DNA from 4 places in the Micromonospora aurantiaca ATCC 27029 genome. Region 3 is predicted to be linked to each of the others. Evidence: riboswitches for the same ligand, from Rfam matches in the RefSeq annotation. Region 3 holds a riboswitch; each other region holds the start of a gene.
The links. A riboswitch is a leader RNA that binds a small molecule or an ion and turns the genes downstream of it on or off. The one in region 3 is predicted to bind cyclic di-AMP.
Positions count from the first base shown of each region.

Region 1: it holds a riboswitch for cyclic di-AMP, as region 3 does, so the genes downstream of both, MICAU_RS23530 (coiled-coil domain-containing protein) here and MICAU_RS00565 (C40 family peptidase) in region 3, are expected to answer to the same signal.
Region 2: it holds a riboswitch for cyclic di-AMP, as region 3 does, so the genes downstream of both, MICAU_RS10385 (C39 family peptidase) here and MICAU_RS00565 (C40 family peptidase) in region 3, are expected to answer to the same signal.
Region 4: it holds a riboswitch for cyclic di-AMP, as region 3 does, so the genes downstream of both, MICAU_RS02860 (coiled-coil domain-containing protein) here and MICAU_RS00565 (C40 family peptidase) in region 3, are expected to answer to the same signal.

Region 1 covers NC_014391.1:5,337,454-5,344,529, forward strand. Annotated here, with positions in the region: gene MICAU_RS23520 (HelD family protein) at 1-1,525, shown strand, start outside; gene MICAU_RS23525 (cation diffusion facilitator family transporter) at 1,630-2,544, shown strand; cyclic di-AMP (ydaO/yuaA leader) riboswitch at 2,689-2,819, shown strand; gene MICAU_RS23530 (coiled-coil domain-containing protein) at 2,824-3,897, shown strand; gene MICAU_RS23535 (SRPBCC family protein) at 3,923-4,375, opposite strand; gene MICAU_RS23540 (STAS domain-containing protein) at 4,479-4,838, opposite strand; gene MICAU_RS23545 (hypothetical protein) at 5,257-5,661, shown strand; gene MICAU_RS23550 (BON domain-containing protein) at 5,822-6,496, shown strand; gene MICAU_RS23555 (redoxin domain-containing protein) at 6,556-7,053, shown strand; gene MICAU_RS23560 (DsbA family protein) at 7,050-7,076, shown strand, end outside.
Region 2 covers NC_014391.1:2,197,063-2,204,138, reverse strand. Annotated here, with positions in the region: gene MICAU_RS10405 (ABC transporter ATP-binding protein) at 1-350, shown strand, start outside; gene MICAU_RS10400 (bifunctional cytidylyltransferase/SDR family oxidoreductase) at 455-1,957, shown strand; gene MICAU_RS10395 (CDP-glycerol glycerophosphotransferase family protein) at 1,977-3,653, shown strand; partial or broken gene MICAU_RS10390 (alpha/beta fold hydrolase) at 3,859-4,395, opposite strand; gene MICAU_RS10385 (C39 family peptidase) at 4,846-5,688, opposite strand; cyclic di-AMP (ydaO/yuaA leader) riboswitch at 5,892-6,034, opposite strand; gene MICAU_RS10380 (hypothetical protein) at 6,343-7,076, opposite strand, start outside.
Region 3 covers NC_014391.1:114,273-121,348, reverse strand. Annotated here, with positions in the region: gene MICAU_RS00595 (hypothetical protein) at 1-180, opposite strand, end outside; tRNA gene MICAU_RS00585 (tRNA-Gly) at 670-743, opposite strand; gene MICAU_RS00580 (zinc metalloprotease) at 988-1,980, shown strand; gene MICAU_RS00575 (pyridoxamine 5'-phosphate oxidase family protein) at 2,050-2,595, opposite strand; gene dcd (dCTP deaminase) at 2,674-3,252, shown strand; gene MICAU_RS00565 (C40 family peptidase) at 3,317-4,348, opposite strand; cyclic di-AMP (ydaO/yuaA leader) riboswitch at 4,362-4,496, opposite strand; gene MICAU_RS00560 (N-acetylmuramoyl-L-alanine amidase) at 4,735-6,768, shown strand; gene MICAU_RS00555 (C40 family peptidase) at 6,839-7,076, opposite strand, start outside.
Region 4 covers NC_014391.1:574,509-581,584, reverse strand. Annotated here, with positions in the region: gene MICAU_RS02890 (heavy metal translocating P-type ATPase) at 1-1,314, opposite strand, end outside; gene MICAU_RS02885 (DUF8832 domain-containing protein) at 1,332-2,312, opposite strand; gene MICAU_RS02880 (heavy-metal-associated domain-containing protein) at 2,349-2,555, opposite strand; gene MICAU_RS02875 (metal-sensitive transcriptional regulator) at 2,636-2,935, shown strand; gene MICAU_RS02870 (SHOCT domain-containing protein) at 3,062-3,271, shown strand; gene MICAU_RS02865 (YibE/F family protein) at 3,434-4,708, shown strand; cyclic di-AMP (ydaO/yuaA leader) riboswitch at 4,863-4,993, shown strand; gene MICAU_RS02860 (coiled-coil domain-containing protein) at 4,998-6,026, shown strand; gene MICAU_RS02855 (carbonic anhydrase) at 6,086-6,739, opposite strand; gene MICAU_RS02850 (helix-turn-helix transcriptional regulator) at 6,907-7,076, shown strand, end outside.

The sequences.
Region 1 (7,076 bases), 1.8 Mb from region 3:
CGTCACGATCGTCTCCGGCGGCCCCGGTACCGGGAAGACGGCGGTGGCGCTGCACCGGGCCGCGTACCTGCTCTACTCCGACCGGGCCCGGTACGCCGGCGGCGGCATCCTGGTGGTCGGCCCGTCCGGTGTGTTCGTCGAGTACATCGCCTCGGTGCTGCCGTCGCTGGGCGAGGAGACCGCCACGCTGCACTCGCTGGGCTCGCTGTTCCCCGGCCTGTCCGCGTCCCGGACCGACCCGCCGGACGTGGCGGCGGTGAAGGGGTCGCTGCGGATGCGCCGGGTGCTGGAACGCGCGGTACGCGACGCGGTGCCGGACTCCCCCGCCGAGCTGCGCCTGCTCTACCGGGGCGAGCTGCTGCGCCTGGAACGCCCCGCGCTGGACGCGATCCGGGACCGGACGCTGGCCCGTGGGGCGCGCCGCAACGAGGTACGCCGGGCGGCGTTCGACGCGGTGCTCGCCGCGCTCTACACGCAGGCCCGCACGCTGCGGGTGGGCCGGCTGCCGGAGCAGCCCGCGTTCGAGGACGAGATCATCGAGCGGCCGGAGTTCCGCGAGTTCCTCAAGGCCTGGTGGCCCCGGCTGCACCCGAGGCACGTGCTGGACTGGCTGGCCCGCCCGGACCGGCTGCGCCGCTACGCCGGTGGGATCCTCTCCTCGGCGGAGATCCGGCTGCTCGGCGACGCGTACCGGAGCCTCGCGACCGAAGGGCTGACGGTGGCCGACATCGCGCTGCTGGACGAGCTGGACGCGCTGCTCGGCAAGCCGGTGCGGCGGGCCCGCCCCAAGCGCGACCCGTACCAGCTCGCCGGTGGCGTGCGCGAGCTGAGCACGTACGCCGATCGGCAGCGCGCCGCCCGCGCGGCGGCGCGGGAGCGTCCGGACGACTACCGCGACTACGCGCACGTGGTGGTGGACGAGTCGCAGGACGTCTCGCCGATGCAGTGGCGGATGGTCGGCCGGCGCGGGCGGCTGGCGTCCTGGACGGTGGTCGGCGACCCGGCGCAGACCGCCTGGACCGGCGACCCGCAGGAGCTGGACCGGGCCCGGGACCAGGCGCTGGGCCGGCGCAAGCGGCACCGCTACGAGCTGACCACCAACTACCGCAACTCGGCGGAGATCTTCGCGGTGGCGGCGGCGGAGATCCGCCGGCTCTACCCGGACCTGCCGCTGCCCGACGCGGTGCGGTCCACCGGCGTGCCGCCGGTCGAGCGCACGGTGCCCGCCGCCGACCTGCCGGCGGCCACCGTCGAGGCGGCCGAGGCGCTGCTCGCGCAGGTGGAGGGCACCGTCGGCGTGATCACGCCGGTGCCGCGCCGGGACGAGGTGGCCGGCTGGCTGGGCGGGCTCGGCCCGGGCCGCCTCCAGGTGGTGACCAGCCTCCAGGCCAAGGGCATGGAGTACGACGGCGTGGTGCTGGTGGCGCCGAGCGAGATCCGGGCCGACCCCGGCTCGGGTGTCCGCACGCTCTACGTGGCGCTGTCCCGGGCCACCCAGCGTCTCACCACGCTCGACCCCTCCTGACGGACACCCGACCGTGACCCGGCTGTCACCCATCGTTCAGTTGCATACATAGCGATGTGAACATACATTGGGCCTGGCCGGTACGGGGCAGGAAGGGTGTTGGCGTGGGCGCAGGTCATGACCACAGCGGCGCGGTGACCAACGCGGCGCACCGCCACCGGGGCCGCCTCTGGGCCGCCTTCGCGCTGCTCGCCGCCCTGATGGTGGTCGAGGCGGTGGCCGCCTTCACGACCGGCTCGCTGGCGCTGCTCTCCGACGCCGGGCACATGTTCACCGACGTCCTCGGCATCGGCATGGCCCTCGCCGCGATCACCGCGACCCGCCGCGCCGGCACCGACCCGCAGCGCACGTTCGGGCTCTACCGGCTGGAGGTGCTCGCCGCCCTCGCCAACGCCGTGCTGCTCGGCGCCGTCGCCATCTACGTCCTGGTCGAGGCGGTACGCCGGTTCGGCGAGCCGCCGGAGGTGCTGGCCGGCCCGATGCTCGTGGTGGCGGTGCTCGGCCTGCTCGCCAACATCGTCGCGTTCGCGCTGCTGCGCGCCGGGTCGAAGGAGAGCATCAACCTGCGCGGGGCGTACCTGGAGGTGCTCGGCGACCTGCTCGGCTCGCTCGGCGTGATCGCCGCCGCGCTGGTCATCGCGGCGACCGACTGGTGGTGGGCGGACCCGCTGGTCGCCGTCGGCATCGGCCTGTTCATCCTGCCGCGCACCTGGCGGCTCGGCCGGGCCGCGCTGCGCATCCTGGTGCAGGCCGCGCCGGAGCACCTGCAGGTCACCGCCGTGCACGACCGGCTGGCCGCCGTACCGGGCGTGGCCGAGGTGCACGACCTGCACGTCTGGACGCTCACCTCGGGCATGGAGGTGGCCTCGGCGCACCTGACCACCGATCCGGGCGTGGACCCGGGCGTGGTGCTGGCCGCCGCGCGGGCCGCCCTGCACGAGGACTTCTCCATCGATCACGCCACGTTGCAGGTCGAACCCGGAGCGTCCGCCGGAGTGTGCGGACAGACCGAGTGGTGATTAGGACACACTTAAATCACTGTGGCTAATGTAGTCTTATGCCGGTTTTGCCCCGCCTAGTGGCACTGCTCCACGGAGCCGTGCCCGGGCAGCGCCGGTAGTCTCGGTCGCGGCCGCACCCGCGGGCGCCACCCGGCCCCGGTGGGGCGGCCGTCGCCTAATCGTCCGCAGGGACGAGCCGGGGAACCACGTACGTGGGGTGCATCCGCGTCAGCGGTAGGGATCTTCCGTCCCGAACCCGTCAGCTAACCCGGTCGGCGTTGACGGAAGGACGTGTGAATGCCCCCAGTGGCACCTGTACGACGGACGGCCGCCCGGTTGGCGGCCCTGCTCGTCGCGACGCTGACCCTCGGCGTCGCGACCGTTCCGGTCTCCCCCGCCTCGGCGGCGCCGGTGACCGGCCTGCTCGCCGCAGCGCCCGGCGACGACGAGGGTGGCACGCCCGAACTGCGTGCCCAGCTCGACGCGGCCAGCAAGGGCTGGCTGGAGGCGAAAGCCGCGCTGAACCGGTCGGTGAGCCGCCAGAAGCAGCTGAACGAACAACTCAAGACGGTCGGCGCCGAGCTGGCCGTACGCGACGCCAAGGTCGGCGAGATCGCCGCCGTGGCGTACCGCAACGGCCGTCTGGGGACCGCCGGGGCGCTGCTCGGCAGCAGCAGCCCGGAGGGCTTCATGGACCGGGCCGCCGCGCTGGAGCAGGTCGCCGCGCACGAGGACCGTACGCTGCGCGACCTGATCACCACCCGGGACGAGGCCACCCGCACCCGCGCCCAGCTCGACGGAGAGATCCGCGAGCAGCGCAAGCAGGTGACGGTGATGGCCAAGCGCAAGGAGCAGGCCGAGCGCGCCCTGGAGGTGGCGAACGACCGGGCCTCGCGCAGCAGCAGCGGCGGTGGCAGCGTCCAGGGCACCTCCAGCAAGAACGCGAAGCCGGCACCGCGCAACTCGGACGGCTCCTGGCCGTCGGAGTCGTGCAGCGTCAACGACCCGACCCCGGCGAACGGCTGCATCACCCCGCGCACGCTGCACGCGCTGCAACAGGCCAAGGCGGCGGGCTTCACCCGGTACGTCTCGTGCCACCGGCCCAGCGGCTCTGGTGAGCACCCGAAGGGGCGGGCCTGCGACTTCGCCGCGCAGAAGAACGGCTTCGGCGGCGTGGCCACCGGCGGTGACCGGACGTACGGCAACAACCTGGCCGCGTACTTCGTGCGCAACGCCGACCCGCTCGCCGTGCTCTACGTGATCTGGTTCAAGCAGATCTGGCTGCCCAGCAGCGGGTGGAAGTCGTACAGCGGCGGCAACGGCGACCCGTCCAGCGACCACACCAACCACGTGCACCTGTCGGTGTACTGAGCGCGCCCCGAGAGGGCCGGCCGGATCAGGCCGGCCGGCCCTCCAGGGTCGCTCCGAGACGAGCCGCCAGGCCCAGGTGAGCCGCCCGGGCCTGGCGGAACGCGTACCCGAACAGTGGCGCCGGAGCGGTGAGCGTGATCTCCACGTCGATGCGTACCGTGCCGTCCGGCTCGTCGCGCAGCCGGGTGTGGTTGCGGACCGTCGTCGCGGGCTGCTGACGCGCCACTGTGACGACCTCGTCCTCGCCGGCGATCAGCACGTCCGCCTGGTACGTGACCGGGAAGTGCAGCGGGCCGAGTTGCAGCCGGTCGGTGATCGCGTAGCTGGCCAGCGCGCCCGGCCGGGCCGGCAGCTTCCGGACCCGGACGATCAGCGGATGCAGCTCGCCCTGGCGACTCAGGTCACCCAGTAGCGCCACCGCTTCGGCCCGGGTGCACCGGGCCTGCACGGTGTAGCTGAAGCTGTCGCTGCTCTGCAAGCGGGCCCCCTCGCCGTCGTGCGTCGCGACGATCGTCCCGTACCGACGCCGGACTGGCAACGGGTAGAAAGTCCCCTGGCTGCAGGGGGTGTGAACGGCGCGCTCAGGCGCCGGGCAGCACCTCGGGGGTGTCGTCGGCGAACCACGGCTCGGGCGCGCCGAACAGGCCGAGCAGGCCGGTCACCCAGAGCTGCCGGTGCACGAACCGGCTCGGCTCGGTGACCACGAGCTTGACGCCGCTGACCTCGCAGGTCTGGAAGCCGGCGACCATGGCGCTGATGCCGACCGAGTCGATGAACGTGACGAGCCGCATGTTCAGCTCGATTCGCGAGGGACGGCCCTTGGCGAGCACTTCGGCGATCGCTTCCCGCACCTCGTACGCGGTGTCGACGTCGATCTCCCCACGGGGCGCGATCTGGACGACACCACCCGGCCGCACCGACTTCACGATCGACAGGCTCACGCGAGCACCTCCACTCGCCCATGACGGGCGCCTCATCAGTACGCGGGCCGCGACCGAGAGTATTCCTCCAACGGCCCGGTCGCCACCCCCCGGGATGAGCAATTCGCGAACTGGGCACACCTGGGCGTACCCAATCCGGACCTCCGGGTTCCAGTTTCCCCTGTATGGCGGGTCGCGGCCAACCGTGCGACCGGGCGGGCCCGCCGATCCGCCGACCAGGGTAGCGGGCGCACGCACGTCCCGTGGGCACCGGTCCCGGCGCGTTCGGGTGGTTCGTCCCGTTCGCTGCTCACGGCCGGGAACCACGGCGTGGTTTGCCACGCGCCCCGGTGGGGCACTGCCCGAGACAGTGAACCCGCCGGATGGACACCGGAGTCCGAAGTGGCCGCCGGCCTTCGGCACCCGAGGAGGTAGAACGATGTTCGGATCCAACCTGCTGGACCGCCGGGGCAAGGCCGAGCGGGTCGCCGACCAGGCGTGGCAGAACCTGCTCTCCGCCGCCGGTTCCGCCGGTGACAGCGTGCGCGACGCCACCCGGACCGCCCGCCGCAGCTCCTCCGGCCTGGCCGACGACGCCACCGACCTGGTCGGCTCCGCCGCCGACGAGGCACGCCGCCGGGCGTCCCTCGCCTTCGACGCGCTCGCCGGCCGCCGGCCCGCCCTGCCCTGGACGCTGCTGATCGCGGCGGCGCTGGCGGGCGCGGCGATCGGCTGGGCCGCCGGCACCGCGGCGCGCGCCGCCGGCAGCCGGGACCGGGCCGCGGACGAGATCGAGTTCGTGGACGTGGACCGGCCGAACTCGCCGGCCGGCCTGGACGGCTGACCCGCCCGTACGACACGACGACGGCCGCCCCCGGGACTCCCGGGAGCGGCCGTCGTGCTGCCTCACCCGCCCCGGGTGAGGCCCGCTCACCCGGGGCGCGCGCAGGATCGCGGGTGCGGGACCACGTGCCCGCGCCGCGATCGACGGGAGGGGGAGCCGGATGGCCACCGACACGATCACGCGTACCGACCGGGACATCCAGTCCGCCGTGCTCGACGAGCTGACCTGGGAGCCGCGGGTCGGCCCGGACGAGATCGGGGTGACCGTCACCGAGGGCGTGGTGACGCTCACCGGCCGGGTGGACAGCTACGCCAAGAAGTGGGCCGCCGAACGGGCCGCGCACCGGGTCGCCCGGGTCCGCGCGGTCGCCAACGACCTCGCCGTCCGGATCGACACCGGGGCCGGACGGGATGACCCGGAGATCGCCGTCGCGGCCGTACGGGCGCTGGAGTGGGACGCGTTCGTACCGATCGAGGCGTTGCAGGTGACCGTGGCCGACGGCTGGGTCACGCTGCACGGCGAGGTCGAGTGGGAGTACCAGCGGCGGGCCGCCGAACGGTCGGTCGCCCGGCTCACCGGCGTACGCGGGGTGAGCAACGGGATCGCCGTGCGCCCCGCGGTGCACGCCGACGGCCGCGACCTGGCCGAGCGGATCGTGGACGCGCTGGCCCGCAACCGCGCCACCGAGGCCGAGGAGGTCGACGTACGGGTGCACGGCGACACGGTGCTGCTGGACGGGCAGGTCCACTCGGCCGGCGAGCGCGAAGAGATCGAGCGGGTGGTGTGGAACGCCCCCGGCATCCGGGAGGTGCACAACCACCTCGTCGTGCGCTGACCGGAACCACCCCGCCCGGGTGAGCCCGCCTCACCCGGGCCGCGGCCAGGGTGGGAGGCATGAGTGATCCGAACGGGCTGATCACACCCGGGCAGGCCGCGCCCGGGTTCACGCTGCCGGCGGCGCCGGACGGGCGCGAGGTGGGCCCCGGGCAGTTCCGGGGCCGTCCCGTGGTACTGGCGTTCTACCCCGCGGACTGGTCACCTGTGTGCGGCGAGCAGATGGCCCTGTACCAGGCCGCCCTGCCGGAGCTGGAGCGGTACGACGCGGTGCTGCTGGGCATCTCGGTGGACAGCGTCGACTCGCACCGGGCGTTCGCCGAGAGCCGGGGCATCCGGATCCCGCTGCTCGCCGACTTCGAGCCCAAGGGTGAGGTGCCGCGCCGGTACGGGGCGTACGCGCCGCACGGGCAGTCGGAGCGGGCACTCGTGGTGGTCGGCCCGGACGGCCGGGTGGCCTGGAGCCACCTCTCCCCGCCCGAGGTGAACCCGGGCGTGGACGGCATCCTCGACGCGCTCGAGAGCCTGGACTCGGATCGGCGGGTGAGTGCCGCATGACCACGCCCCTCCAGGTCACCACC
Region 2 (7,076 bases), 2.1 Mb from region 3:
AGATCATCGAGTTCTCCGGGATCAACGAGCGCGGCGACTTCGCCTCGCTGCCGATGCGCACCTACTCCTCCGGCATGGGCGCGCGGCTGCGCTTCGCGATCTCCTCGGCGAAGAAGCACGACGTGCTGCTCATCGACGAGGCGCTGGCCACCGGCGACCGCAAGTTCCGGGTCCGCAGCGAGCAGCGGGTCCGCGAGCTGCGCGACAGCGCCGGCACCGTCTTCCTGGTCAGCCACTCGATCGGCTCGATCCGGGACACCTGCGAGCGGACCATCTGGCTGGAGAGCGGCGTCCTGAAGATGGACGGCCCCACCAAGGAGGTCTGCGACGCGTACGAGAACCAGAAGTAGCGCCCTGGAGCGCACCGCACCGGGTTCCGCCCGGAGCGGTGCGCTCCGGCGTACGCGTTAAGGTTTTCGGATCCATCCCCTTTCACCCAGAGTGAGGTACGGCAATGACGCAGGACCACACCACCGCACCGGACGCCGCGCCGGCGAGCCCGGCACCCTGGCGCCCCGCGCGTACGGTGGCCGTGATCCTGGCCGGGGGGACCGGCACGCGCCTCGGGCTGGGCATCCCGAAGCAGCTCCTCAAGATCGCCGGTAAGCCGATCATCGAGCACACCCTCGCCGTCTTCGAGGCCGCGCCGGAGATCGACGAGATCATCGTGCTGATGGCCACCGGTCACGTCGACGACGCGCGGCGCATCGTCGCCGACGCCGGCTTCCGCAAGGTCACCAAGGTGATCGAGGGCGGCGAGACCCGCAACGACACCACCCGGATCGCGCTCGACGCGGTCGGCGAGGGCGACGTCAACATCCTCTTCCACGACGCGGTCCGCCCGCTTGTCAGCGCCCGGATCGTGCGCGAGTGCGTCAACGCGCTCTGGACGTACTCGGCTGTCGACGTGGCCATCCCGTCCGCCGACACGATCATCCAGGTCGACGCGGACGACTGCATCACCGACATCCCGGTCCGCTCCCGGCTGCGCCGCGGCCAGACCCCGCAGGCGTTCCGCTCCGGCACCATCCGCGAGGCGTACCGCCGCGCCGAGGGCGACCCCGACTTCGCCGCCACCGACGACTGCGGCGTGGTGCTGCGCTACCTGCCCGGCACGCCGATCAAGGTGATCGACGGCTCGGACGAGAACATCAAGGTCACCCACCCGGTCGACGTGCACCTGGCCGACAAGCTGTTCCAGCTCGCCGCCGCGCAGGCGCCCCGGCTGACCGACCACCGCAGCTACGCCGAGGAGCTGACCGGCCGGACCATCGTGGTCTTCGGCGGCAGCTACGGCATCGGCCACGACCTGGCCGAACTGGCCCGCGGCTACGGCGCCCAGGTCTTCCCGTTCAGCCGCTCCACCACCGGCACGCACGTCGAGCGCGCCGAGGACGTGGCCGCCGCGCTGAAGACCGCGTTCGAGGCCACCGGCCGGATCGACCACGTGGTGGTCACCGCCGGCATCCTGGAGAAGGGCGCGCTGGCCGAGATGGACTCCGAGACGATGGACCGTCTCCTGCACGTCAACTTCGTCGGGCCGGTCACCATCGCGCGCCAGTCCCTGCCGTACCTCCAGCAGACCAAGGGCCAGCTGCTGCTCTACACGTCCAGCTCCTACACCCGGGGCCGGGCCCGCTACGCGCTCTACTCGGCCACCAAGGCCGCGCTGGTCAACCTGACCCAGGCGCTCGCCGACGAGTGGGCCGAGTTCGGCGTACGCGTCAACTGCGTCAACCCGGAACGCACCGCCACCCCGATGCGGACGCGGGCGTTCGGCGAGGAGCCGGAGCACACGCTGCTCTCCTCCGAGGCGGTCGCGCAGGCGTCCCTGGACGTGCTGATCTCCGACCTGACCGGCCAGGTGGTCGACGTGCGCCGGTCCCCTGGCGAGCAGGTGGCCGCCGTACCGGCGCAGCCGGGCCCGCACCGGTCCGAGCTGTCCGCCGACGCCTGAACCCGACGGGACGTACCAGATGCGTGGTGACCTGGTCCGCAAGCTGCTCGCCCGGGGGCTGACCACCGGGCTGGCGGTGCTGGCCTTCCTCGTCGTGGCGCTCACCGGCGCCACCGGCTGGGGCCTGGCCCTGGCGGTCGCGGCGCTGGCCGCCACCGCCTGGGAGCGCCGGGTCCGGCCGTCCGCCGACGGGCTCGCCGAGACGGTGCTCGTCGCCGCCGGCATCCTGGTCGGCTACGCCCGTCGCCTCGACGACGGCTTCGACCCGGCGCTCGCCACCACCGCGCTGGTCCTGCTCGGCCTGGTGCTGCTGGTCGGCCCGCTGCGGCAGGCCGGCGCACTGGAGATCCGGGCGGCGAACCTCCCGGTCCGCACGTGGACACCCGTCGTCGCCGCCCGGCTGGGCGACGCGCTGCTGGTACTGCTCGCCGTGGTGGCGCTCGCCGCCGCCCTGACGCTGCCCGCGTGGACGGCGCTGGTCGCCGCGCTGCTCGTCGGCGCCGGATGCGGTGCGGTCGCGCTGGACCTCGCCCGGCGCCGGTTCCGGCCGCCCGCCGGAGGCGGCCCGGTCGGCCGGGCACTGCGCCGCCACCAGCCCGAGTTCGTGCTGCACTTCTCCGCGCCGCCCGGCTCGGAGTACCAGGTCACCATGTGGCTGCCGTACCTGGAACGGATCGGCCGCCCGTTCGTGGTGGTGCTGCGCGAGCCGGAGCTCCTGCCCGCGGTGGCCGCCGCCACCCGCGCGCCGGTGGTCCTCTGCCCCACGCTGAAGGCGCTCGACGAGGCGCTGGTGCCCAGCCTGCGGGTCGCGTTCTACGTCAACCACGGCGCGAAGAACGCCCACCTGATCCGGTTCAACCAGCTCACCCACGTGCAGCTGCACCACGGCGACAGCGACAAGGCCCCCAGCGCCAACCCGGTCTCGGCCATCTTCGACAAGATCTTCGTGGCCGGGCAGGCCGCGATCGACAGGTACGCCCGCGCCGGCGTGGAGATCCCCGCCGACAAGTTCGTCGTGGTCGGCCGGCCCCAGGTCGAGGCGATCGAGGTACGCCGGGAGCCGGTCACCTCGCCGGCGCACCCCACGGTCCTCTACACCCCGACCTGGACCGGGCACCACGCCGACGCGAACTACTGCTCGCTGCCGGTGGCCGAGACGCTGATCCGCCGGTTGATCGACAGGGGCGCCGCGGTGATCCTGCGCGCCCACCCGTACACCGGCAAGAACCCGGCCTCGGCCCGCCAGCTCGCCCGGCTCACCGAACTGCTCGCCGCGGACCGGGCGAAGACCGGCCGGCCGCACCTGTGGGGCGCCGCCGCGGCCCGCGAGCTGACGCTCACCGAGTGCGTCAACCGCGCCGACGCGCTGGTCTCCGACGTGTCAGGGGTCATCTCCGACTGGCTCTACTCCGGCAAGCCGTACGCGGTCACCGACACCGGCGCCGACGGCGAGCACTTCGTCGAGCGGTTCCCGCTCGCGGCGTCCGGCTACGTGCTGCGGCGTGACATGTCCAACGTGGACGAGGTGCTCACCGACCTGCTGGACGCCGACCCGAAGGCGGCACAGCGCTGGGCGGCGCGGACCCGCTACCTGGGCGACTTCCCCGCCGACGCCTACGCCGAGGCGTTCCTGTCCGCCGCCCGCCGCGAGCTGGAACCCGACTGGGCGGTCCCTGGGCCGCGCGCGGCCGGCTAGAAACGCGAGCCGGCCCGTCGCGGGCCGGCTCGCCCCCGCTCAGAGGTACGGGTCGAGCAGGGCGAGCACCGCCGCCGGGTCCTCGACGTGCGCGTTGTGGCCCAGCCCGGGCAGCGTGGCCACCGGCACGGCCCAGTTCCTTGAGCTGCGCGTCGGTCACCATCGGGTCCAGCTCGCCCCGGGCCAGCAGCACCGGCACATCGGTGGCGGCCAGCAGCACCGGCAGCCGGGGCTCCCCGACCGCGAACGCCGCCGGGTCCATGGCGAGCCGCCAGCGGCCGTCCTCCCGCCGCAGCCCCGCCTCCACCACCGGATGATCCGGGGCGAACAGCCCGGCGAGCCCGGACACGCGCAGGTAGCGGCGGGCCGCCTCGTCACGGGTGGCGAACCAGGTGACCGGCCGGGCGGCCAGTTCCGCCGACTTCGCCAGCTCGGCCGGGGACCAGACCGCCTTGATGCCGAGCCCGACCACCGTGTCGACCGGAAGCCCTCGCTGCCGGGCCGCGAGCGCCAGCGCCACCACCCCGCCGAGCGAGTGCCCGAGCAGCACCAGCCGGTCCTCGGGGCCGAGCCGGACCGGGCCGAGCCCGTCGACCACGCGCTGGGCCAGGGCCTCGAACGAGTAGCCGTCGAGCGGCGGCGACCAGCCGTGACCCGCCAGGTCGGGGGCGAGCCAGCGGCCGGGCCAGCGGCGTTCCAGCAGCGGCGCCCAGGGCAGCCACACCTCGCCTGTGGCACCCATGCCGTGCAGGAGAATCAGGTGCCGCTTCCCCGTCGCATCGCCCATTGGCGCAGTCTGCCACCGCCCGCCCCGGACACGCGAGACCGAACCCGCCGACCCGCCCCACCCTCGCCCCGGCTCGCCCACACCCCGCCCCCGGTCCGCCCTCGCCCCCGCCCCGTCCTCGCCCCCGCGCGCGGCCCTCGCCCCTGGCGCCCCCTCGCCCCGGCTCCGGCCGCCCACACTCCGCCCTCACCGTCGATCTTGGAGTTGTGGCACCTTTCATAGCGGGCGAGCCGGACAAACTGGGCGCCAAAAGTCCAAGATCGGCGCGCCAAGGCGGCGTGAGGGCCGCGCCAGGGCCGGGCGGGGCGAGGGCGAGGGGCGAGGCGGGGACGGGGGCGAGGGCGGGCGAGACGGGGAAGGCCGGCACCCCGGGTGGGGTGCCGGCCTTCGGGGCTGGCGGGACGGTCAGGCGGAGTAGCCGCGGCTGGCGATCCAGTGCGCCAGGTCGATCGTGGTGATCCAGTACGAGGGCAGCGACGGGTCGGCCGAGTCGGCGATCCGCACGGTCCGGCCGTCGTCCTTGTAGCCGACCACCGCGACGTAGTGGCCGCCCGGGAACGAGTGCCAGCCGCCGTTGGTGTCGGTGGCCGTACCGGCGACGTTCGCGACGACCCCGCGGCCGTTGGTGATCGCCTCGACCACGTCGGCCTGGAGGCGGTCCATCTGCGCCGGGGTGGCCGAGCCGGGAATCATGCGGGTCCGGTACGGGTTGCCCTTGACCTGCTGGTTGAGCACACGGGTGGTGTCCTCGGCCGAGTTGGTGCCCATCTCGGTGGTGCCGAGGGGGCCGGCGAGCGCGTCCTGGCTGCGCTCGATGCCGGCGGCGCTGAGCGCGTTGCGCACGGCGGCCGGGCCGCAGTAGAAGTAGTTGATCTGCGCCTGGTAGTCGTAGTCGAGCGACTTGCTCGACGGCGGCTTCGGCTTGGCCTTGGGCGTGGTGTCCGGGTCGGCAGCGGCCTTCGCGGACGGGGAGGCGCTCGGCGACGCGCTGGGCGTGGCGGAGGCGCTGGGCGATGCCTGCGGTACGGCGATGCGGGCCTCGCTGCGGCTGGCGGGCTGCTCGCCGAGGCGGGCGGCGCCGAGGTCGGCGACCGCGGCGGTGTTCTCCTGGACCGGGGCGTCGTCACCGGCGGTGGCGACGGTGCCGGCGCCGGCGGCCAGCACGAGCGCGGCGGCCGATCCGGCGATGATCTGGTACGGGCGTTCGGTGACGATCCGTCGCAGCTGACGCTTCAGGTGGTGCTTCACGAAATCCTCCACGGGGCGTGAGCGGCACACGCCGGCCCGGCACGCGGAGGAACTCACACGTGCTGGCGGGGCCGGATGGCCGGGGGATCGGGAACGCCCGTGATGCCGGGCGCCCAGGGGGCGGTTGCCGATCGCGCGTCAGGCGCGCGCGGTCACCGCTTCGCCGTGGAGGCGGGAGACGATCGAGGGGTGGGCACGCGGGGTACTCCTTCCGTGGCCGCCGACCGGGTTAGCTGACGGATTCGGGCGGGAAGTACGCCCTACCGCGGGCCGTGGGCTCGCGGATTCACCCCGATGGTGCTCATGGGTCCCCGGTTCGTGGAACACGATTAGGCGGGTCGGTGCGGCGTCGCCGTCGGCGATCGATTACCGCATCGGACGCGCCGACACTACCGGTGGGTATGTCCCCTGCCAAGCGCTCCCACCTGCGTAAACGTGATCCGTGGTAACGGATTTCGGAACACCCGGTTACTGACTTCACTCAATGGGACAAGCAGTTTCGACGGCGCCTGGCGGCGGAAAGCGGACAGACGGCGACCACCCGGCCCGCAATCGCGATACTCGATGACCCGCTCTGCGCCCGGCGCCCGTTTCGGCGGCCAGGGTGACCGGGCTCACCACGTTCCGGGTAACGATTCGGTCGAGACGGCCGTCTCAGCCGACCCGGGCCGGACGCCACCGCGCGTTCCGGACCGTCGCGGGCACCGGCGAGGCGCTCGCCGTCGCGCTCCGGTACGCCGGGGCGGGCCGCAGCGCCACTGTGGCCGCGTACGCCTCGGCGGCGAGCGTCCGGGCGGCCTCGGCGGCCAGTTCCGCGTCCCGCCAGGCCGCCCGCTCCCGCGCGGCGGCGCTCTCCCATCCGGCCCGGCGCCCGTCCCTGACGGTGCGGGCCAGCACGATCTCCTGCTCGGCCGGGTGCCGGCGCGGATCCCACCCGTTGCGGCGCGCCAGCACGTCGGCGAGCTGACGGGCGGTCAGGTCGCCCCGCCAGTGCGCCGTCATGGCGGCGTGGCGCAGCCAGCGCTCCCGGGCCGCGTACTCCGCAGGGGTTCGTGGCGTGCGCGGCGCGGCCAGCGCGGCGGCGCCGGCGAGGCGGCGGGCGGCGGCGTCCGCCTCGTCGTACGCGGTCCAGGCCCGGTCCGCCTCGTCCTGCGCGGCCAGCCACTGCTCCCGGCGGCGACGGGCCGTCTGGGCGGCCCCGGCGGCGGCCACCGCCACCTCCTCGGCGTACCGGGTCAGGTCGTCGCGGCGGGCGACGTCGGCGTCGGCCGGCTCGGGGGCGGTCTCCGGCGCGGGGTCGCGTTCGGGCCGGGCGACGAGCGCGGCGAGCAGGCCCAAGGCGAGCAGCAGGAGGAAGGACCAGATGGCGGCGGCCTCGGGCACGGAGG
Region 3 (7,076 bases):
CACCTGTCCAGCGGCGAGGCCCTCGGCCCGAAAGCCGTCGAGGATGGCGTCCACGGCCGCCAGGCTGTCCGGCGTGTAGTCCAGGTGCACACCGCTGACCTGGGCCGCTGACACCACGATGTCGCCCGCGAACCGGGCTGCGTTCTCCGGCACGGGCGCGTACTTCAGGCGCAGTTGCACGGTTCTCTCCGTTGATCAACAGATGGGGATCGCGCGATCGTACCGACGACGGCCGACAAGCAGTGGCCTCGCGCCCGGCCTCGGGCCCAGCTGTCGCATGCCCCCTCGTCAGCACAACTACGTAACACCTGGCTCGTCTTTTGCTACGCGATGGCCCGCCTCCCCAACGGGGAGGTTCTCGTTGGGCAGGCTCCGCAGATCATCAAGGCGTTCGATATCAAGAGCTTGGGGGACGTGCTTCTGCCCTGGCGGATCATCGAGCGCGGCATCCGTGGGGTCACTCTGCTTGTAGCCCGAGACGCCGACGGCGCAGGCGGCGCCCAGCAGGGCCCGCAGCCGGAGACCACGACCGGTACGGCCAACCAGGGGGAACCGCCGCAGCCCTCGGCCGGACCGTGACGGCACGCTAATGACACCGGTCGTGCTGGCTGGCCACTGAATATCGAAGGCCCTGACTCGGGACTCTCGTCCTGATCAGGGCCTTCGCGCTGGAGCGGGTGACGGGAATCGAACCCGCACTGTCAGCTTGGGAAGCTGATGTTCTGCCATTGAACTACACCCGCAGGCGGCACCACTCTACCTGAAGGTCACCACCCCTGTGCATCCAGGTGCCCGCGCGCCACTTCGGCGAGGTGGCGGCATCGGCGGGCGGTTGACCCCGCCACCTCCCCGAACTGGAGTGGATCAAGCACTAACGTCGACAACGTATGGGCGTTCTCAAATGCGTCGATGGGATGTAACGTCTGCCCCACGTTTCCGAACCGGCGTGACACACCCCCTGGCACGCCGTCAGAAAGAGGTGGGCCCATGGGACTCCGTCCCAACCTGCTGACCCGGCGTACCGCCGGTGTCGCGACGTCGACCCTCGCGCTGCTGCTCAGCACCGCCGCCGTCGGCGTCGTCCCCGCTGCTTCGGCCTTCTCGGCCGCCCCGGCCGGCGTCTGCGCCGAGCCGGCCGACGCCCACGCCGACGAACACGCGAACGCGCGCGTCGCGAAGGGCGGCAACGCCAAGCTCGACCCCAACCACCTGACCGCCAAGCAGGTCCGTGACCGTGAGGCCGACCTCGCCGCCGCGCAGCGCGAGCGGGCAAGCTTCCGGACCGGCGCCGTCGCCCCGCTGGCCACCGTGACCATCCCGGTCGTCGTGCACGTCATCCAGGAGAACAGCACCCGGGCCGGTGGCAACATCACCGACTCGATGATCAACCAGCAGATCACCGTGCTGAACCAGTCGTACGCGGGCTCGACCGGCGGCGCCGCCACCGCTTTCGGGTTCCAGCTCACGAAGATCAACCGGGTGACGAACCCGTCGTGGTACCCGATCGTGCAGGGCTCCTCCGCCGAGCGCTCGATGAAGACCTCGCTGCGTGAGGGCGGCAAGAACACGCTGAACATCTACCTCGGCGAGCTGAGCAACGGCCTGCTGGGCTGGGCGACGTTCCCGAAGCGGACGCTGGACAAGATGGACGGCGTGGTCGTGCTGAACGAGTCGCTGCCCGGCGGCACCGCGACCAACTACAACCAGGGTGACACCGGCACCCACGAGGTCGGCCACTGGCTGAACCTCTACCACACCTTCCAGGGCGGCTGCTCCGGCTCGGGCGACAGCGTCTCCGACACCCCGGCCGAGGCGTCCCCGGCGTACCAGTGCCCGACCGGCCGCGACACCTGCTCGACCGCCGGCAAGGACCCGATCACCAACTTCATGGACTACACGTACGACTCCTGCATGTACCAGTTCACCGCCGGCCAGGCGAGCCGCATGCTCACCGCGTGGAACGCCTACCGCGCAGCCTGACCGTCGTACCGCGTACCGGTGCCGGCCCTGTCCTCGGACGGGGCCGGCACCGTTTCGTCGTGGGCCGGGTCAGGCGGCCGGGCGGCGGGTGTCGAAGCCGTGCCGGCCACGCCGCCCTTCGGCGGCGAGCGGGTCACGCCGGGCGGGTTCGGCCCCGCGCGGATCGAGCCAGACCCGCACCTGCGGCGGAGCGGCGCCGGGCTGCCCCACCGGGTCGCGCCGCGTCAGCATCGCCGCCTCGACGGTGAACTCGAACAGCCGCCAGTCGCCCTGCGGCGACGCGCGGCCGATCCGGGCCAGCCGGGCCACCGTGGCGGGGTCGGTCACCGGCCGGGCGCGGCCTGCCACGTACGCCTCGTCGTCGCTCTCCTCCGGCGGGAACGAGTGCAGCGCGTAGCGGCCGTCGCGTTCGAGGTCGCGGCGCTTCGGCGAGTCGATGACGAAGCACCAGAGGCCGTCGGCGGTGAACACCGGGGAGACCGGGTGGACCCGGGGGCCGCCGTCGGCGCGGACCGTGGCGAGGTAGCCGAAGCCCGGCCCGTACTGCTGCATCAGGAGGCGGATCTCGTCGGCGAGGCGGGGCTCGTCGGCGGCGAATTCGGACCAGGAAGCCATGTGGACACTCTATCGAACACGTGTACGAAGATGTAGTGCGACACGCAGGTCACCGGCACCTGTCGCTATGGTGTTCCGATGCTGCTCTCCGACCGCGACCTGGTCTCCGAGATCAAGGCCGGCACGCTCGCGCTGGAGCCCTTCGAGCCCACGTTGGTGCAGCCGTCGAGCATCGACGTACGCCTGGACCGGCTGTTCCGGGTCTTCAACAACCACCTCTACACGCACATCGACCCGTCGATCCAGCAGGACGACCTGACCTCGATGGTGGAGGTGCCGGAGGGGCAGCCGTTCGTGCTGCACCCGGGCGAGTTCGTGCTCGCCTCCACCCTTGAGGTGATCTCGCTGGGTGACCAGCTCGCCGGCCGGCTGGAGGGCAAGTCGAGCCTCGGGCGACTGGGGCTGCTGACCCACTCGACCGCCGGCTTCATCGACCCGGGTTTCTCCGGTCACGTCACGCTGGAGCTGTCGAACGTGGCGAACCTGCCGATCACGCTCTGGCCGGGCATGAAGATCGGCCAGCTCTGCATCTTCCGGCTCTCCTCGCCGGCCGAGCACCCGTACGGCTCGGCCGTCTACGGCTCGCGTTACCAGGGGCAGCGCGGACCGACGCCGAGCCGGTCCTGGCAGAGCTGGCGCACCTGGCCGACCCGCTGACGGCGCCCACAGTTGTTAATAAGGGCCCCCTCCTCTACCGGAGGCGTTAAGAGGGGGCCCTTCCTTACACCCGGCCGTAGCTGTTGATGTCGCCGTCGTCGACCCGCTTCATGGTGATCGGCTTGCCGGACTGGGAGGCGTGCACCACCCAGCCGTCGCCCACGTACATCGCCACGTGGTGCAGGTCGCTGTAGTAGAAGACGAGGTCACCGGCGCGCAGCTCGGCCCGGCTCACCCGCTTCGTCATGCCGTGCTGCTGGCGCGCGTTGTGCGGCAGCGAGACACCGCCCTTGGCCCAGGCCGCCAGGGTCAGGCCCGAGCAGTCGAAGTGATCCGGCCCGGCCGCGCCCCACACGTAGATCTTGCCGATCTGGGCGCAGGCGAACTTGACCGCCGCTCCGGCAGCGCCACCGGGGTAACCGGCGGGGCAGGGCGCCGGGCGCAGCGGGCCGCCGCCACCGTTGCCGTACACCTTGAGCCGCAGCTTCTGCAGCCGGGCGATCTCGGCGTCGATCTGCTTCTTCTTCGCCGCGAGCTGGGCCTCGGTACGCGCCAGTCCGGCGATCATCTCGTCCAGCGGCTTCTTCTTCGCCGCCAGTTCGTCGCGCAGCGCGGCGACGGAGCGCACCTGCTCGTGCTGGCGGTGCGCGAAGCGGTCGAGCAGTTCCAGGCCGTTGACCAGGTCACCGGGTGAGCGGCTGCCCAGCAGCGCGTTGACGGTGGAGAGGTTGTCACCCTTGTAGGCGTCGGCGGCGAGTCCGCCGACCTGGCCGAGCGCGGCGTCCACCCGGGCCTGGAGGGGTGCGATCTGCCGGCCGAGCGCGTCGGCCTGCTTGCGCCGCGCGGCGAGCTGCTCGCGTACGGCGTTGACCTGTTCGATGACCGGTTCGAGTTTGTTCCAGTCGCGGTCGATCTGCGCCTCGATCTCGGCGACCGAGGGTTCGGCGTGTGCCGCCGTGGCGCCGCCGGTCAGGATGACTGCGGTGCCGACGAGAGCGGCGAGGGCTGTGGTGAAGCGGGACCAGCGGGTACGCGGCACAGCCGTGGACCGGTCGACCGACCGGCTCGACGACGGCCGCGGGGCATGGAGTGCCACCGGGCGTCCGTACTCCTTCTTCCGTACCGCCTACCGGGTTAGCTGACGGATTCGGGCGGGAAGGGAGCCGCCCTACCGCATCGCTGCGGATTCACCCCAGGTACCTGGTTCCCCGGCTCGCCCGGAGGCGACTCGGCGGTGTCGGACCGTCACCGACCGGGTTGGACGGTGAGACGTGCGGCCGACGATTCACCAGAGTAGGGACCACCGTTATCGATCCGCAACTTCCAGCGCCGTGACACTCCGTACGCGATGAGGCGCCGCACCTCGGTCGGAGGTGAAATTTTCTTTCAAGGCTGATTACTCACTGGAAAGGTATTGACCCTCGCGGGTGTGCGGAGTGAGGGTGGAAACGCAGTGACCCCCATCCCTGTCCAGGAGGTTCGATGCACCTCTCCGCCCCGCCGTCGGGCAGACGGATACTGCTCGCCGCCGCAGTGGCGACAGCCACCGCGCTGGCGACGACCGGCCCGGTGACAGCCGCGCCGGACACGTCCGCGCCCGCGAGCGACCGGCAACAACAATACGCCGCCGCCGCGGCCGAGTACGGCGTACCGCAGAACGTGCTGCTCGGTGTCTCCTATCTGGAGTCCCGCTGGGACACCCACACCGGGCAGCCGAGCACCAGCGGCGGCTACGGCCCGATGCACCTGACCGACGCCGCGCACATCCTCGCCATGCCGGGCAGCGCCCACGTCGACGAGGACGAGGACCCGCGCGGCGACGACTCCCGGCCGCTGAAGCTCGATCCGGCCACCGCGGCCGCACCGAAGCGGGAGACCCCGCTGCCGCCGGCCTCGCTCCAGACGCTCGACGCCGCCGCCGCGCTCACCGGGCTCGACGCGGGCACGCTGCGCACCGAGCCGGCCGCGAACATCCGCGGTGGCGCCGCGCTGCTGGCGTCGTACCAGAAGGCTCTGGGTGGGCCGGTCGGCGCCGGCACCGACCCGGCGGCCTGGTACGGCGCGGTGGCCCGGTACTCCGGCGCGGACACCTCCGACGCCGCGGCGGCCTTCGCCGACGAGGTCTACGACCAACTCGGCCAGGGCGCCAGCCGGACCACCGACGACGGCCAGCGGGTCACGCTCGCCGCCACCGCCGCGAAGCCGGACCGTTCCCGGCTGGCCCGCCTGGGCCTGCGCAACGCCGAGCGACCGGACGGGCTGGAGTGCCCGGTGCGGCTGGCCTGCGAGTGGATCCCCGCGCCGTACGAGCAGCTCAGCGACGACCCGGGCGACTACGGCAACCACGACCTGGGCGACCGGCCGAAGCAGCAGAAGATCGAGTACATCGTCATCCACGACACCGAGGGCTACTTCGGCCCGAGTGTCGACCTGGTGAAGCGGGCCGACTACCTGGGCTGGCACTACACGCTGCGCTCGGTGGACGGCTACATCGCCCAGCACATCAAGACCAAGGACGTGGGCTGGCACGCCGGCAACTGGTACGTCAACGCCAAGTCCATCGGCCTGGAGCACGAGGGCTTCGCCGGTCAGGGCACCTGGTACACCGAGGCGATGTACCGCACCTCCGCCAAGCTGGTGCGTCACCTGGCGCTGAAGCTCGGCATCCCGATGGACCGGCAGCACATCATCGGCCACGACAACGTGCCCGGCATCAACGCCGGCGCGGTGGGCGGCATGCACTGGGATCCGGGACCGTACTGGGACTGGTCGCACTACTTCGACCTGATGAAGGCGCCGTTCCGCAGCACCGGCACGCCCCGTACCGGCCTGGTCACCATCGACCCGGACTTCGCCACCAACCGGCCGGCGTTCTTCGGCTGCAACCAGCAGCCGCCGGGCGTCCCGACGCCCCGGCCGCCGGCCGAACCGTGCCCGTCGCGCGGCTCCTCGTCGGTGATCCTGCGGACCGCGCCGAGCCCGGACGCCCCGCTCGTCAACGACCTCGGGCTGCGCCCGGACGGCACGCCGGACACCATGTACATCTCCGACCACGGCGCCCGCGCCTCCGCCGGTCAGACGTACGCGCTCGCCGGCCGCCAGGGCGACTGGACGGCGATCTGGTACCTCGGCCAGAAGGCGTGGTTCCTCAACCCGGCCTCCGCGCCGACGGCCAAGTGGGCCACCGGCTTCGTCGTGACGCCGCGGCCCGGCAAGGCCACCATCCCGGTGTACGGGCGGGCCTACCCGGAGCAGGCCGCCTACCCGGACACCATCCCGTACCAGACCATCTCGCCGCTTCAGTACACGTTCGCCGCCGGCCAGCGGTACGCGGTGGGCGGGGTGCTGCCCGGCGAGTACTACCGGGCGGTCTCGTTCGACGGTTCGGCACCGGGTGACCGGACCGTGGTCCGCGGCGAGAACCGCTACGTGCAGGTCCAGTTCGGTCACCGGATCATGTTCGTGAACCTGGACGACGTGCTGATCCTGCCGTCCCCGGTCGGCGCGCCGCGCTGACCCGGCACCGCACACGGGAAGGCCCCCGGTCCGCGTGGACCGGGGGCCTTCTCGCTGCCAGGGTTCCGGATCAGGCGACCCGGACGAAGCCGGCGATCGGCATCGTGCTGATGCTCGACACCTGGACCGGTTTGCCGGTACGTGGCGCGTGCACCATCACCCCGTTGCCGAGATAGAGCCCGACGTGGTGCAGGTCGGAGCCGAAGAACACCAGGTCACCGGGGCGGGCCTCGGAGCGGGAGATCCTGCGGCCCTCGTTCCACTGCGCGCCGGTGAAGTGGGTCAGCGAGATGCCCGCCGCCTTGTAC
Region 4 (7,076 bases), 460 kb from region 3:
CCGGCGGGTGGACTCCAGCACCTCCGGCCCCTTGATCAGCACGCCGAGCTGCGCGCCCCGCCCGGTGCCGACGAGCAGCGCGGTCGGGGTGGCCAGGCCGAGCGCGCACGGGCAGGCGATGATCAGGACGGCCACCGCGGCGGTGAACGCGGCGGTCGGCCCGGAGCCGGTGCCGAGCCACCAGCCGAGCGTGCCGGCGGCCAGCGCGATCACGATCGGCACGAAGACGCCGGAGATCCGGTCGGCGAGCCGCTGCACCGCCGCCTTGCCGGTCTGTGCCTGCTCCACGAGTCGCGCCATCTGGGCGAGCTGGGTGTCCCCGCCGACCCGGGTGGCGCGGACCACCAGGCGGCCGCCCGCGTTCACCGTGGCGCCGACCACGGCGTCGCCCTGGCCCACCTCGACCGGCACCGACTCGCCGGTGAGCATGCTGGCGTCGACTGCGGACGTGCCCTCCTCGACCACACCGTCCGTGGCGATCTTCTCGCCGGGCCGGACCACGAACCGGTCCCCGACCGCGAGCCGGCCGACCGGGATCCGGGTCTCCTGCCCGTCGCGCAGCACCGCCACGTCCTTGGCGCCGAGTTCGAGCAGGGCGCGCAGCGCCGACCCGGCGGTGCGCTTGGAGCGCGCCTCGAAGTACCGCCCGGCCAGGATGAACACGGTCACCCCGGCGGCGGCCTCCAGGTAGATGTTGCCGGCACCGTCGCCGCGGGTGATGTCGAGGCTGAACGGGTGCTTCATCCCGGGCATGCCGGCGTCGCCGAGGAACAGCGCCCAGAGCGACCAGCCGAACGCGGCCAGCGTGCCGAGCGAGACGAGCGTGTCCATGGTCGCCGCGCCGTGCCGCAGGTTGATCAGCGCGGCGCGGTGGAACGGCAGCCCGCCCCAGACCACCACCGGGGCGGCCAGGGTGAGCGAGGCCCACTGCCAGTAGTCGAACTGCCAGGCCGGAACCATGGCGAGCACGATCACCGGCAAGGTGAGCACGGCGGAGACCCAGAGCCGGGTACGCGCGGTGCGCAGCTCGTCCACCGGCTCCCCGGCCGCTGCCGCCTCCGCCTGCTCGGGCGGCGGCGGCACCACAGCGGTGTAGCCGGTCTTCTCGACGGTGGCGATCAGGTCGGCCGGCGCGATGTCGTCGGCGTACCGGACGGTGGCCTTCTCGGTGGCGTAGTTCACCGTCGCCTCGACGCCGTCCATCCGGTTGAGCTTCTTCTCGATCCGGGCGGCGCAGGACGCGCAGGTCATCCCGCCGATCGCCAGTTCGATCAGGTTCGGCGCGGTGGGCAGCGCCTTTCCCGTGGCAGTCATCGCGGCACCTCCGGCGCTCAACTGTGCCCGTGACCCGGGGTGCCGTGTCCGGCGTCCGGGGTCGGTGCGGTGGTGGGTGCCGGCGCGGTGGGCACCGGCGCGGTCTGGTCGCCGGCCAGGACGGTGAACTCGGCGGTGTGCACCGCGTCGCCGTGCCGGAAGTCCAGGTAGAGACGGTACGCCCCGGCCGAGGGCACCTCGGCGGCGAACGTGATCGCCGGCCCGGCCGGTGTGCGCCCGTCGCCGGGCGTGCCCTCCGGGTGCACGTGCAGGTACGCCAGGTCGCCCTGCCGCAGCGCCACCAGGTGCCCGTACGCGCCGAGGTAGGGCGCGAGGTCGGTGACCGGCCGCCCGTCACGGCTGACGGAGAGCGTGAGCCGGCTGGTGCGGCCCGGCTCCGGCGTGCCGGTCAGGGTGACCGTGTAGCCGTCGACGGTGGTGCTGGTCGCCGGTGCCGGCAGCGGCCGGGCGGTCAGCTCGCCGGGGACCGTGACGTCCAGGCCGAGGGTCAGCGGCTCGCCGCCTTCGGGGGTGAAGTCGGCGAACGCCCGCCAGACGCCGGGGCCGCCGAGCGGTGAGGCGACCCGCCAGGTGCCGTCGCCGGTCATCTCCGGATGGACGTGCCGGAACCCGGAGAGGTCCCGGCGGGCGACGATCAGGTGCATGCGCTTGTCGTGGGCCACCTCGAAGCGGGTGACCGGCGCGCCGTCCGGGCCGGTGATCCGGAAGGCGAACTGCCCGGCCGGGGCGCCGGCGGGCTGGAACGTGTAGCCGCGCTCGGAGACGAGCAGCCCGCCGGGCAGGTGCGCGGAGGCGCCGCCCGCCTGGCTCTCGTCACCGTGGCCGGTGTCGCCGGCCCCGTGGTCGCTGTCGGTGTCGTCGTGTCGGGTCTCGGCGGCCGGGGCGACGGGATCGGTCAGGTTGCCGATCCCGTACGCCGCGCCGAACACCGCCACGAGGCCGAGCGCGAAGCCGCTGAGCTTCGTCGCCGTGTTCATGGTGTCTCCTCGGTTGTCGCGGGTCCGCCGGACCCGTCACACACCGACGAGGTCGTAACCGGCCTCGTCGACCGCCGCGCGGACCGTGTCCACGTCCAGCGGGTTCTGACTGGTGACGGTGACCCGGCCGCCGGCCAGGTCGACCTGGACGTCGGTGACGCCCGGAAGTGCGCTCAGCTCGGTGCTCACCGAGTTGACGCAGTGCCCGCAGGTCATGCCGTTCACCTGGTAGGTGGTCTCCATCTCGCCCTCCGATCTGATACCCCCCAGGGGTACGTCCCGAACGTTAGCATACCCCCGAGGGGTACGCTATCCTCGGTTTCATGACCGCGCCGTCCAGCCCGACCCGGGGCTACACCGCCAGCAAGGACCAACTCCTCGCCCGGCTCCGCCGGATCGAGGGCCAGGTCCGTGGCATCGAGAAGATGGTCGAGGACGACCGTTACTGCATCGACGTGCTGACCCAGATCTCGGCCATCCAGGCGGCGCTGGACAAGGTCGGCCTGGGCCTGCTCGACGGCCACGCCCGGCACTGCATGCACGAGGGCGCCGCCGAGGGCCGGGCCGACGAGATGGCGACCGAGATGATGGCCGCCGTCGGGCGCCTGATGAAGCGCGGCTGAGCGGGGACCTCCGGCCCTCAGGACCAGGGCACATCGACCCGTGCCGACGCGCCCGGGCGGACGTACCGTCGAAGTGGCGGGCAGGCCGGACCGGCGGACCCGCGGCGACGGACGGAGGGCGGCCCGATGATGTGGCAGAGCCCGATGATGGGCTGGATGTGGATCTGGTCCCTGCTGGTGCTCGGGGTGCTGGCGGGGCTCGTCTGGGCGGCCGTGCGGTGGACCGGCCCGCAGTATCTGGGCCCGACGACGGCCCGGCGCATCCTGGACGAGCGGTACGCCCGCGGCGAGATCGACGAGGACGAGTACCGGCGGCGCCGGGCGGGCCTGGCCTGACCCGAGCGGGGCGCGTCACCGGTCGCGCCGCCCGGGAGCGGCCGGCCGGGCTGTCTACCATGGCCGGGCGACGACCCGGACGTGGTCGACACGTCCGCGCCGGCCGGGTGACCAGACCGGTCCGGCGGACCAGGCGTCGCCGCGACCGTTGGGAGAGACGCCATGGGTGCCGACCACACCCGCCCCGCACCCGCCGCGCCGCCGGGCGTACGACGGCTGCTCGTCGCCGTGGTGGTGCCGCTGTTCGCGCTCACAGTGATCGCGGCGCTGGTGCTCTGGCCCGGGCAGGACCGGGAGCCGGTCGGCGGCGCTGACGTCCCCCGCTACCACGGCACCGTGACCCGGGTGGTCACCGAGCCCTGCCCGCCGACCCCGGAGGCCCCGGAGGGCGGGGGTGGCCCCTGCGGCACGGTGACGGTCACCGCCGAGCAGGGCCCGGACGCGGGCCGGCAGGTCGAGACGCCGATCCCGGCCGGGCCGGGCGCACCCCGGGTCGCGGTCGGAGACGAGGTCGTCCTGGTCGAGCTGACCGACCCGGCCGACCCGGCGGTGAAGTCCTACAACATCGCCGAGCACCAGCGCGGCACGCCGCTGATCTGGCTGATGGTGCTGTTCGCCGCCGCGATCGTGGCGTTCGGCCGGTGGCGCGGGCTCGCCGCGCTCGGCGGCCTGGTGGCCAGCTTCGCCATCCTCCTCGGCTTCGTGCTGCCGGGCATCGGCGCCGGCCAGCCGCCGCTGCTGGTCGCGATCGTGGGCGCCGCGTTGATCATGTTCGTGGTGCTCTACCTGACCCACGGGATCACCGCGCAGACGTCGGTCGCGGTGCTCGGCACGCTCGGCAGCCTGGTGGTCACCGGCGTGCTCGGCCTGCTCGCCACGTCCGCCACCCACCTGACCGGCTTCGGCAGCGAGGACGCCACCACGCTGTCCATGTTCCAGGGCGACGTGGACCTGCACGGGCTGCTGCTGGCCGGCATCATCATCGGCTCGCTGGGCGTGCTGGACGACGTCACAGTCACCCAGGCGGCCACCGTCACCGAACTGGCGCACGCCAACCCCGGACTGTCCCGGCGGCAGCTCTACCGGGCGGCGACCCGGGTCGGCCGGGCCCACATCGCATCCACCGTCAACACCATCGTGCTGGCGTACGCGGGCGCCTCGCTGCCGCTGCTGCTCCTCCTGGTTGCCGACTCCCGCCCGGTGAGTGAGATCCTCACCAGCGAGTTCCTCGCCCAGGAGATCGTCCGCAGCGCGGTGGCGACGCTCGGCCTGATCGCCGCCGTACCGCTGACGACCGGACTGGCCGCGATCGTGACCACCGCCGGGCGGCGCTCGCGCGGCGCGGAGCCGGCGCCACCCGCGGCCCGGCCGCCGGCCGGACGCGACGACGCGCTGGAGGCCCTGGGCGGCGGGAAGAGTACGGAGGCCGCATGGTGACACTCCGCAGCGTGACCATCGATTTCAAACGCGACGCTGGTCACGGTGCGCCACGGCGAAATCTCGCTATTGGTCGGCTTCCGGACGTAGATCCTCAGGAGTGCTGTCAGGTAACCTCGCTGCCGGTCACCGCCGAAGGCGCGCACCGGCGCCAGCGGTGCCGCCGCCCAATCGCCTGCGGGCGAACCGGGGAACCAGGTACATGGGGTGAATCCGCGACAGCGGTAGGGGCCACTTCCGTCCCGAACCCGTCAGCTAACCCGGTCGGCGGCCGACGGAAGGGAACACTGTGACGGCACCCCTGCGCCGCTGGCTGACACCCGTGGTGGCCGTGCTGGCCTCGCTGGCCGTGCTGGCCGGGCCGACCCCGGCGACCGCGGCCCCCACCGCGGCGGCCCCCGGCAACCCCTCGGGACACGAGGAGGACGGCGAACCGCCGCTCATCACCGAGGCGATCGACGCCGCCAACCGGGCCTTCCTCCAGGCCAAGGCGAAGCTCGCCAAGTCCCAGGACCGCCAGCGGCGGCTGGCGGCCGAGGTGAAGACGGCACAGGCCGAGCTCGAAGCGCTCAGCCCGCAGGTCAACCAGCTCGCTGCCCAGTCCTACCGGACCGGCCGGATGGGCGCGATGGCCATGCTGCTGGAGAGCAACTCACCCGACTCGTTCGTCCGCCGGGTCAACGCCCTGGACGAGCTGAACCTCCTCAACGCGCAGCGCCTGGCCGCCATCAACGCGGTCAAGACCCGCGCCGAGCAGGCCAAGATCGCGCTCGACGCCGAGGTGCGCGAGCAGGAGAAGCAGAAGAACGCGATGGAGCGCGAGAAGGTGCAGGCCGAGCGCGCGCTGAAGCTCGTCGGCGGTCTCGGCTTCACCGGCGGCCTGGTCTCCGCCACCTCACCGGTCGCCAAGATCGGCCCCGGCCGCACCGCCGACGGCGGGTGGAAGGCGGAGTCGTGCAGCGAGGACGACCCGACCACCTCGGGCTGCGTCACGCCGCGCACGCTGCACGCGTACAAGGAGGTCCGGCGCGCGGGCTTCAAGCGCTTCGTGGGCTGCTACCGGCCCGGCGGGCCGTGGGAGCACCCCAAGGGCAAGGCGTGCGACTGGTCGCTCCAGAACAGCGGCTTCGCGCCCTGGCACAACAACGACACCCGCCGGTACGGCAACGAGGTGGCCGCCTTCCTCATCCGCAACGCCGACCGGCTGGGCATCTACTACGTCATCTGGAACCGGCAGATCTGGTTCCCGGCCACCGGCTGGAGTTCGTACAGCGGACCCTCGAACCACACCGACCACGTCCACATGTCGATGCTCTGACCCGGACACCACGAGAAGGGGCCGCCCTCGGGCGGCCCCTTCTTCGTCGTCCGTGCGTATCAGCCGGCCAGCGCCGGGTCGGCGGGCGCGGCCGGGGCGGGCAGCGGGGCCGGGGCCTGCGCCACGGTCCGCACCTCGCCACCGGCGAGCCGGTACGACATGCCCACCACCGTGCACCGCCCGGCGGCCACCCGCTCGGCCAGCACGGCGGACCGGGCCAGCAGCGTCTCCACGGTCTGCGCGATGTGGACGTCGACGATGCCGTCGAGGTCCTCGACCCCCTGGCGGGCGGCGCGCAACAGGCTCGGCGAGACCGCGTCCACCACAGCGCCCAGGTGCCCGGCCGGGGCGGCGCCGGTCCGGACCCCCTCCCGGGCGGCCTGGACCGCGCCGCAGGAGTCGTGCCCGAGCACCACCACGAGCGGGGTGCCCAGCACGGTGACGGCGTACTCGACGCTGCCGAGCACCTCCGGCCCGGCGGTGTGCCCGGCGGTACGCACCACGAAGAGGTCACCGAGACCGCGGTCGAAGATGATCTCGGCGGCGAGCCGCGAGTCGGAGCAGCCGACGATCACCGCGAACGGGTGCTGGCCGTCGGCCACAGCCGCCCGGTGCCCGGCGTCCTGATTCGGATGCTGCGGGACGCCCGTGACGAACCGGTGATTACCGGCACGCAGTTCGGTCAGTGCCTGCTCCGGGGTGCTCGGCGTCATGTCCCTCACCTCGTCTACCTGGGGAACCACCAGGCCGAACGGCCTCGCGACCCACGGTCACACGCACCTGGGGGCACGTCAAGATTCGTGATACGCATTTCATACTTTCCCGTCGGCGCCCCGCCCCGGACCGCGCCGATTCGGCAGGTGGCGGACGTGGCCATAGCATGACCACCATGGCGACCACACCAGTTGAGGACGGGAGCCGCCGTAACTGGACCTTCCTCACCAACCACGGCCACGTGCTGCTGGCGATCGCGCGCAACCCCACCGCCCGGCTGCGGGACGTGGCCGACGAGGTGGGCGTGACCGAACGGGCGGCCCAGGCCATCGTCGC